DNA from 3 places in the Virgibacillus proomii genome. Region 3 is predicted to be linked to each of the others. Evidence: riboswitches for the same ligand, from Rfam matches in the RefSeq annotation. Region 3 holds a riboswitch; each other region holds the start of a gene.
The links. Region 3 has a riboswitch for S-adenosylmethionine ahead of BN1066_RS08930 (YezD family protein). Riboswitches for the same ligand answer to the same signal wherever they lie in the genome.

Region 1: it holds a riboswitch for S-adenosylmethionine, as region 3 does, so the genes downstream of both, BN1066_RS12890 (ABC transporter ATP-binding protein) here and BN1066_RS08930 (YezD family protein) in region 3, are expected to answer to the same signal.
Region 2: it holds a riboswitch for S-adenosylmethionine, as region 3 does, so the genes downstream of both, BN1066_RS06220 (O-acetylhomoserine aminocarboxypropyltransferase/cysteine synthase family protein) here and BN1066_RS08930 (YezD family protein) in region 3, are expected to answer to the same signal.

The regions. Positions count from the first base shown of each region.
Region 1 covers NZ_FUFN01000010.1:1,135,141-1,138,431, forward strand. The annotation lists SAM riboswitch class I at 730-837, shown strand; gene BN1066_RS12890 (ABC transporter ATP-binding protein) at 1,251-2,276, shown strand; gene BN1066_RS12895 (ABC transporter ATP-binding protein) at 2,257-3,189, shown strand; gene opp4B (oligopeptide ABC transporter permease) at 3,194-3,291, shown strand, end outside.
Region 2 covers NZ_FUFN01000009.1:765,876-769,166, forward strand. The annotation lists gene rarD (EamA family transporter RarD) at 1-889, shown strand, start outside; SAM riboswitch class I at 938-1,063, shown strand; gene BN1066_RS06220 (O-acetylhomoserine aminocarboxypropyltransferase/cysteine synthase family protein) at 1,281-3,029, shown strand.
Region 3 covers NZ_FUFN01000010.1:185,690-188,980, forward strand. The annotation lists gene BN1066_RS08920 (hypothetical protein) at 1-140, opposite strand, end outside; gene BN1066_RS08925 (ABC transporter ATP-binding protein) at 133-927, opposite strand; SAM riboswitch class I at 1,451-1,555, shown strand; gene BN1066_RS08930 (YezD family protein) at 1,738-1,908, shown strand; gene BN1066_RS08935 (PLP-dependent transferase) at 2,122-3,249, shown strand; partial or broken gene BN1066_RS08940 (bifunctional homocysteine S-methyltransferase/methylenetetrahydrofolate reductase) at 3,246-3,291, shown strand, end outside.

The DNA of each region.
Region 1 (3,291 bases), 950 kb from region 3:
ACTAAGCTCGTTTGCATGAACAATTGGAACAGTAGAAAAAATTTAGCCTATTCCTAAATCCTTTCGTGCATTTGTATCTATATTTAAATGTTCAATCTTCTTTACATGATACCAAAGCTGTTAACGAACATATCTGCCTCAACTGTAGAATCTCTATAAGAGTTTCCAGGATCATATAGAGTTGTTTCACTGAATTTTCTAGTTTTTCTAATAAATTATCATGAAATCAGATAAAGGGTAATAAATCATCGGTTTTAAATGCTTATTTATACTATCCGTGCTTGAAGAAAGTCTGGAATCATTTTCCCCTAGCTAAAATAACCGCTTTCATTGTTCCCCTTGTATTGAAGATTTATCCCGCATGTAAGATGTCGTATTTTTCTCATTTCAAAATGTGCTATTAATGTTACGACATGATGAGAAAAACGGCATCTAAATACCCGATTCGTTCAACTAACATTCCGTGTAAAAAACATTCCACGGAATGAAGTTTCACTTTATTCCAATGTTACTTGAAAACTATAATATTATTCGTCTGTATTAAAGTATAGTCTTACATTTTTGTTGCAAATATGTTGCAAGACGCATTTTAATATAATCATGCTTACTAGACTATTAATTTTAAATAAAATGATATTAATTAGGAAAAAAGTAAGATAATACAAAAATACTATTTGACAGAAAATAAAATAAGTAATACTATAGTAACAATAATTTAATATACAATACTTCTTATTAAGAGAGGTGGAGGGAATTGGCCCAAAGAAACCTCGGCAACGGGAATGATACTATTCCTGTGCCAAGTCCAACAAGCATTTTATGCTTGATAAATAAGAGGAGACCCCAATGAAATGGTATCTCTTCTTGAAAATATACAAGGGGGGGTATTTTGTTTTTATATGACAAGTAAAGCTAAACATTTAGCACCGAACTAGACTATAAAACTAGAATGGGTTTTTATACTTTAGTCTTTTAATTATTTTGGGATTTAAATGCCAATGAATGACTGCAAATGGCTTATAGCTTTAATTTTCAGACAATTAACGCAAATGAGTTAGATTTTTTAAGAATGTAGCTTTTTTTAAAAAGCAGCATATGATATACTATTCCATTTTTAGATTATTTTAAAAATTTAGGTTTGGTCTGTTTGTTTTAAAGTTGACAGTTATTTTTATAATTATATAGGTCGAAAAATTCCGAAATAATAAAGAATATGGTTAATGCTACTAATTTAAAAAGGAGGGATCAACATGGGCAATAATTTATTAGAAATCAAAAATTTAAAAACTTCTTTCAGAATTAAAGATCATTATTATGCTGCAGTGGACGATGTCTCTTTATTAGTAAATAAAAATGAGACGATGGCGATTGTAGGTGAGTCTGGTTCTGGAAAAAGTGCTTTAGCATTCTCGATAATGAGATTACATAATCGAGCAAAGATAGAAGGAAATATTTACTTCCATGGCCAAGATATTGTTCATTTACCAAATGCAAAATTAAATAAGCTCCGAGGTAATGACATGGCTATGATTTTTCAAGATCCTTTAACAGCATTAAATCCATTGATGACTGTTGGGGAACAAATAGGTGAAGCATTATTACTCCACAATAAGGAACTAACGAAGCAAGAGCGCCAAGATCAGGTTATTAACTTACTAAAACAAGTTGGTATACCTAGACCAACGTATACATGTGAACAATACCCCCATCAATTATCAGGTGGAATGCGACAGCGGGTTATGATTGCAATTGCTATCTCAAATAAACCAAAATTACTAATTGCTGATGAACCTACAACAGCTTTAGACGTAACCATTCAAGCTCAAATATTACGTTTAATCAATGATTTAAAAGACAAGATGAACACAGGTATCATTTTAATAACCCATGATTTAGGGGTTGTGGCAGAGATGGCAGATCGTGTAGCAGTAATGTATGCAGGGCAAGTTGTTGAAGTAGCAAATGTACAAACACTGTTTAAAAACCCTCTACATCCATATACTAGATCGTTGTTAAACTCCATACCAAATACAGATCAAGTAAACGATAAGCTTCATGTTATTCAAGGAATTGTACCTTCCTTGCAAAATCTACCGCGTGAAGGGTGTCGGTTTGCTGCACGAATTCCGTGGGTAGAGAGAACAGCTCACGAATCGGACCCGAAATTGCGTGAAGTCGCTCCTGATCATTTTGTTCGCTGTACGTGTTATCAACACTTTTACTTCCCAGAGGAACAAAATAAGGAGGTGTTTGGTAATGGCACTTTTAGAAGTTAAAGATTTAAAAGTCCATTTTCCAATTCGAGGAGGAGTCTTAAATCGGAAAATTGACGAGATCAAGGCTGTAGACGGAGTTTCATTTTCTATTGAACAAGGAAAAACATATGGTCTTGTAGGTGAATCAGGATCAGGTAAAACAACAACAGGACGTGCGATTATTGGATTAAATCATGTCACGAGCGGAAATATACGATTTTCTGGTGTTGATTTAACGAACTTAAGATCAAACCGAAGGGATATTCGGAAAGAAATTCAGATGATCTTTCAAGATCCTTACTCTTCCTTAAATCCCAAAAAAAGAGTATTCGATATTGTTGCAGAACCGCTACGCAACTTTGAAAGATTATCAAAAGTGGAAGAAAGAAAACGAGTACAAGAATTGCTGGAACATGTTGGCTTAAGCCCAGAAAGCATTTTTAAATATCCACACCAATTTTCAGGTGGACAACGGCAACGAATTGGAATTGCCCGAGCGATTGCATTAAAGCCAAAATTAATTATAGCAGATGAGCCAGTATCTGCTCTGGATGTATCGGTTCAAGCTCAAGTTCTAAATTTTCTAAAGGATATTCAAAAGGATTTAAATTTAACGTATCTTTTCATTAGTCATGACCTAGGTATTGTAAAACATATGTGTGATGAAATAGGCATCATGTACAAAGGACGTTATGTAGAAGAGGGTTCTAGGGATGACATTTTTTATAATCCTCAACATATTTATACAAAACGTCTCATTGCGGCGATTCCGGATATCGATCCTTTTAAGCGACAAAAACTACAGAAATGGCGAGATGAAGTAGAAAAAGAATATAAGAAACATTATGATGATTATTTTGATCATGAAGGCTTGGCTTACGGTTTACGGAGTATATCCAATACTCATTTAGTAGCTTTGCCGCAGAAAGGTTGATAACATGTGGAAATTTACTGTTAGACGACTATTGATTACGATGCCGCAAATCATTTTGTTAAGTGTATTAGTTTTTATTATGGCACAAATGATGCCTGGAGA
Region 2 (3,291 bases), on a different contig from region 3:
TACAATAGGGGCATACGTTCTATGGGGGTTTCTACCAATCTATTGGAAATTCCTTGATCATGTTTCACCTGGAGAAACGTTAGCTCATCGCAGTATCTGGTCATTTATTTTCATGTTTATCATCGTTTTAGTTACCCGAAACTGGCAAGAATTTATAGATGAATGGAAGGCTTTGCTTCATGATAAACGGAAATTAATAGGCATTTCATTGGCAACTATTGTCATTAGCCTAAATTGGCTAACCTTTATTTGGGCAGTAAATAGTAATCATGTTGTACAAGCAAGTTTAGGTTACTATATTAATCCATTAATCAGTATTTTATTAGGAATCATTGTTCTAAAAGAAGCTTTTACCATGAGACAAACCGTATCGTTTATTCTTGCAACTATTGGAGTTCTGTATTTAACATTTAGTTATGGCACGTTTCCTTGGGTTTCTTTACTGCTTGCAACTACCTTTGGACTGTATGGATTATTGAAAAAAAAGCTAGATATAAAAGCAATGATTGGACTAACCATAGAGACGATGCTTATTGTACCAATCGCTATTATTTATGTGATTATGATTCCAGACCATGCTTTTCAAATAAACGAATTTTTTTCAAACACTAACTTTTTATTAATGGGAGCTGGAGTAATGACTGCTGTTCCATTATTATTATTTGCTAGTGGAGCAAAACGAATCACTTTAGGAATGATTGGCTTTTTACAATACATTGCTCCTACATTAATGCTGTTAATAGGTGTATTTCTCTATGATGAAGCTTTCACATCAGCCCATTTTATCGCTTTTTTATTTATTTGGGCTGCGTTAATAAACTATATGCTGTCGAGTTTTTATCATCCGTTTAGAAACAAACAGATGTCATCTTCTAAAACTACGAGTTGACATAAAGCCATTATACTCATATAATATTCAGTAATTTAACAATTGTATCTCTTATCAAGAGCGGTGGAGGGAATAGGCCCTGTGAAACCCAGCAACCTGAAAGCAATTCTGCATATTGCTTTTTACGGTGCTAAATCCTACAGATCATCTTGTAAATGATCTGAAAGATAAGAGGAGGAACAGAATGACCCAAACCCTCTTCTTATTAGGAAGAGGTTTTTTTATTTACCTCTTCTTCTCAAGTGAGCAAAAACGAAAGGAGTCGGTTTGCAACGTCCAAACAGAAAACAAGGCAACAGAAGGAACCGATGCTGACTAGGCATAGTCAAAAATTTTTTTCTTAAGAGCTGTTCACTTTTTCTTCATCAAAACTATTAGGGAGGAATAAGTAATGACAAATTTTCAAAAGCATGACAGGGAGACCGTATTACTACATGGAGGGCAAATACCTGACCCTACAACAGGATCAAGAGCTGTACCAATTTATCAAACGACATCTTATGTTTTTAACGATACAACACATGCACAAAACTTATTTGGATTAAAGGAAGCAGGCAATATCTATTCGCGAATTGGCAATCCTACCGTTGCTGCGTTTGAACAACGGGTAGCAGAATTAGAAGATGGAGTTCAGGCTGTTGCAACTTCTTCAGGAATGGCCGCCATTACATTTGCCATTCTTAATGTAGCAAGTGCAGGAGATGAAATTATCACAGATAGTAACCTTTACGGCGGTACTTACAATCTATTTGCGAATACATTGCCGCGTTATGGTATTCATGTAAAATTTGTTGATGGAACGAATCCGAACGAGGTTGAAGCAGCTATTACAAACAAAACAAAAGCTATTTTTGGAGAAACGATTACGAACCCAAGCCTCCAGATATTTGATGTAGAAAAAATAGCTGCGATTGCCCATGCCCATCATATTCCACTAATTATTGATAACACATTTGCACCATATATCACAAAACCCCTAGCTTGGGGTGCAGATATTGTCGTACATTCGGCGACCAAATGGATAGGTGGACATGGTACCACGATTGGAGGTGTCGTCGTCGATGGCGGACGATTTAATTGGAATCATGAAAAATTCCCGGGATTTACAGTTCCAGATGAAAGCTATCATGGTCTAAGGTTTGTCGATGTAGGACCAGCTGCCTTTGCTACAAAATTACGAGTTCAATTGTTACGTGACATAGGTGCCTGTTTGAGCCCTTACAATGCCTTTTTATTATTACAAGGATTGGAAACATTGCATTTACGCTTGCCACAGCATGTCCAAAACGCCCAGAAAGTTGCTGCATATCTGAATAGCCATCCGGCAATTGAGTGGGTATCATATCCAGGTCTGGAAAGTCATCCATCCTATCATTTAGCAAAAAAATATTTCAGTCATGGTGCTGGATCGATTATTACCTTTGGTATCAAGGGAGGGCTAGAAGCAGGTCGTACGTTAATTGACAACATTGAACTATGGTCACATGTCGCTAATGTTGGTGATGCAAAATCATTAATCATTCACCCGGCATCCACCACCCATCAACAGCTGTCAACAGAAGAATTAGCAGTAAGTGGAACAACAGAAGAAATGGTTCGTTTATCTATCGGTTTGGAATCGATAAATGATTTGCTAAAAACATTAGATACTGCCATTGCCAAAGCAACTGGGAATGCTGAAACAATTGGATCTGATGAAGATGATGCCATTGAATGGTTACTCCATTCTCCATTCGCTAGAGAAGATGGGAATGTCCGTAAGAAAACGATTGTAGTATATGGGCTGGGACAGGCAAATAATAGCAGTAAAGAAAAAGTGAAGCAATTGCAACAATTAGGATTTGATCTCGTCGAAGTTGGCAAAACCTTTCATTCAGAAACGCTTCCTCAATATGATGAATTGTCTGCTATTCCAACCATAGTGGATGCAATCTGGTTCATTCAACCTGAGTTACCGGCTACTGTATTGCAACAGTTCATTAATAAAGATGGTAAGATTTTATGGATCGAACATCCAGATGCCAATCTTACTGTGTTAGAGAATGTAAAAGCTGCAGGAATACCGATTATTACTGGGAAGAATCCTTATGAGTTGGCTGTTTCTCTCCGATGTAATCAAAAAAGTCTGGTTACCGTATAATGAATGGTATCTTTTTCAGCATTATTTGCTGGGTTTGAGATTTTGGACGAATAGGATCCAGATTATGGTCTCAAATTAAATCAAATTTCAAAATCAGAGAAAATCAAGCAATAGTAAAGATTCTGTTACCAGTTGAAGTTCTGCTAAACTTGATTTTTCTTAAAAAATCCAATAAAAGTGTATGTTTAGAAAAACTTGGCTAGCAGCAAAGCGCAGACCATAGCCTTAGTTACACGTATACTTAGAACTTAAAAATTTTTAA
Region 3 (3,291 bases):
GAAGCAAAAATAGTTGGTGTTCGACGTCCGTCCATCGTTAGCTTGACTTCAAGTATTTTACGCATCATTGGATAATCAATTCGGAGCATACGAAAAAACGGTTGAAGCAAATCAAGTAATTTTAACCAAAAATTAATCATTGTTATCACCATTTGTCACAATCCGTACAAATTTCTCTGCTGTTTGTTTATGCGCATCAAACCCGGTTAATTGGTTGAAAATACCTTCCAAGGAACCTTGCTTATTCTGCTCTCGTAATTCTTCAAACGTTCCATCTGCGGCAATATCTCCATCTAGAAGGAGTACAATGCGATTACTAATCTTTTCGACAACATCCATAATATGCGAAGAGTAAAAAATCGTTTTCCCATGTGCGACTAGCTGCTCTAAGATGTCTTTTATAATCATCACACTATTGGCATCCAGTCCACTTAATGGTTCATCAAGAAAAATCAAATCTGGGTTATGTAAGAGGCTGGAAATAATTAAAACTTTTTGCCGCATCCCCTTGGAAAACGAAGAAATACGTGTATGTAAAACATCTTCCATGCCAAATTGCTGCATGAGGCTTTCGGCTTTGTTTGCTGCTTCGTTTTGCTCCATGCCGTAAAGCTCACCAATAAATGTTAAATACTCATTTGCTGTCAGATTATCATAAATCTCTGCATTTTCTGGAACATAACCAATTTTACGCTTATATGAATAATCACTTGTTGCAATATCTTCGCCAAAGATTTCTACCGTACCACTATATTCTTCCACTAAACCGAGCATAATTTTAAGGGTGGTACTTTTTCCGGCACCATTAGGTCCAATATATCCAATAATTTGTCCTGGATATACATCGAGATTAATGTTATTTAATACGTTTTTGCTCCCATAACTCATAGATACATTTTTTAATGACAGCACTTTTTCCGTATACATCAAGCTCACCTGCTTCCTGGTAAATTTTTAAATTCAATGTCAACCACCCAGCCTTCAAGTGGTAAGGAATAAAAAAGAAGTGCTTTCCTAACTAAATAATGACAGTTTGTGAAAAAACGAATAGATTGTAGGAGCACTTCATAGGATCATTATACGGCAATAGAGATTATTTATCATCCAATTTTTATAATATGGGAAACAATTTCAAAATAGGAAATCTATTGGGGGTAGATTCAGGAAAATCTGATTTATAACATGATGGAAATGACATGATGAAAAGTTAAATTTCCCAGTGTTAAAATAGGAAGTCCTTTCTAGTTACTAGTAAAATAAGTATCACAAGTTTATCCACATAACAAACATAAGTAGATGATACTATGCTTATTAACATAACTGAAAAGCTTGTAATCGTAAATGTAAAATAACCTCCCAGTTTTTTAACTTGTTTTCGCAAATTTTAAATAAAATATTGACAACGATATATTTTCCGTGTAGAGTATAAACAAATTTAATATACATGTATTTCTTATCCAGAGAGGTGGAGGGACTGGCCCAGTGAAGCCTCGGCAACAGACTTTGTTAAAGTACTGTGCCAATTCCAGCAAGCACAATGCCTGAAAGATAAGAAGAGTGATAAAGACGTTAATCAACCAACCTCTTCTTATTTCTATTAGGAAGAGGTTTTTATATTTTTATTGGATCATTCAATAATAGGTAACTCTTCCTAAATAAAATGGGCAATTGCTTTACGAGTTCCAAATCATTTTGGTGCTTGTACTTTTTACAATGAAAAGAAGGGAAGATGAGAAAATGAGTAAATTAGATGAAGTACAATGGCAATATTTAAAGAAAAGCTTAGATGAAATGGAATACGGATCTGTCGTTATTACCGTCCATGATGGAAGGGTTACGCAAATTGACACAACGGAGAAAAAGCGGTTTACCAATAATAACAATCGTTCATTGCAAAAATGTAAATAATTACTGCCGATTAGACAACTAAAGGCATCTTTCACCTATCAAATTATTAGAGAAGGTGTAGGATGCCTTTTTCTATGTCAGGAAATCGTTATACGTAAGAGAGTATAAATTTTTATTCAAAAACGGATTCGACAGCGAAAAGGTACGCGTGTGGATGAGGCACGCTAGCCCTGTTCAAATTTTTGTTATTTCATAGAAAGGAGAGCTTATATAATGACGGAACGATGTAGGCAAGAAACGTTTGTCACGCAAATTGGAAATCGTAAAGATGAGCCATTTCATGCGGTAAGTACGCCGGTCTATTTCTCTACTGCTTTTCGCCATACGGAAATTAGCTCGAATGAGGGCTATGATTATTCCCGCTGTGGAAGTCCTACTCGTGATGTGCTTGAAGAAGCAGTGGCCCAGCTGGAATACGGAGACAAAGCCTTTGCTACAGCTTCTGGGATGGCAGCAGTACATTTAGTATTTTCCCTGTTTCATAAAAATACGCATTTTATTTCGTCACGAGACATTTACGGAGGAAATTATCGGTTATTTGCAATGCTTCAAGATAAATACGGGTTTGAATTTACCTACTGGGAAGGCGATTGTTACGATACATTAGCTTCAAACATCAAAGAAAATACACAGGCAATTTTTATTGAATCACCCACGAATCCGTTAATGCGAACGGTTGATTTAGTAAAAGTTTCGAACATCGCTAAACAGTATGATCTGCTTTTAATTGTAGATAACACGCTGTATACCCCGTTAATTCAACAACCGATTAAAGAAGGAGCTGATATCGTCATTCATAGTGCAACGAAATACTTAGCTGGGCATAATGATGTGTTAGCAGGATTGGTCATTGCCAAAGGAGAAAAACTTAGTAAACAACTCGCTTTTCTTCATCAGTCGATAGGAACGGTCTTATCACCATATGATTGCTTTAGTCTGATCCGAGGGATAAAAACGTTAGCGTTGAGAATGGAGAAGCAAGAATCGAATGCAAAGCAAATCGTTCCGTATTTGCAACAGCACCCGCTTGTTACGGATGTTTACTATCCCGGTCGAGGCGGGATGGTCAGTTTTGAAATTCTCGATGAAGTTTATGCACCACTGTTTTTAAAGGCTGTACAATTATTTACCTTTGCAGAGAGTCTAGGAGGAGTAGAAAGCTTTATTACGTATCCTGTTACCCAAACACATATGGATATTCCGGAAGAAATTCGCAATGCATATGGTTTGTCTAATCGTTTACTGCGGATTTCAGCAGGTATTGAACACGCAAATGATCTAATTGCAGATTTAAATCAAGCGTTTGATTTAATCGTAAAGGAGGATGTGAAACAAACATGAGCTTATTGCAACAACTACAAGAGCAAATTTTAATTGCAGATG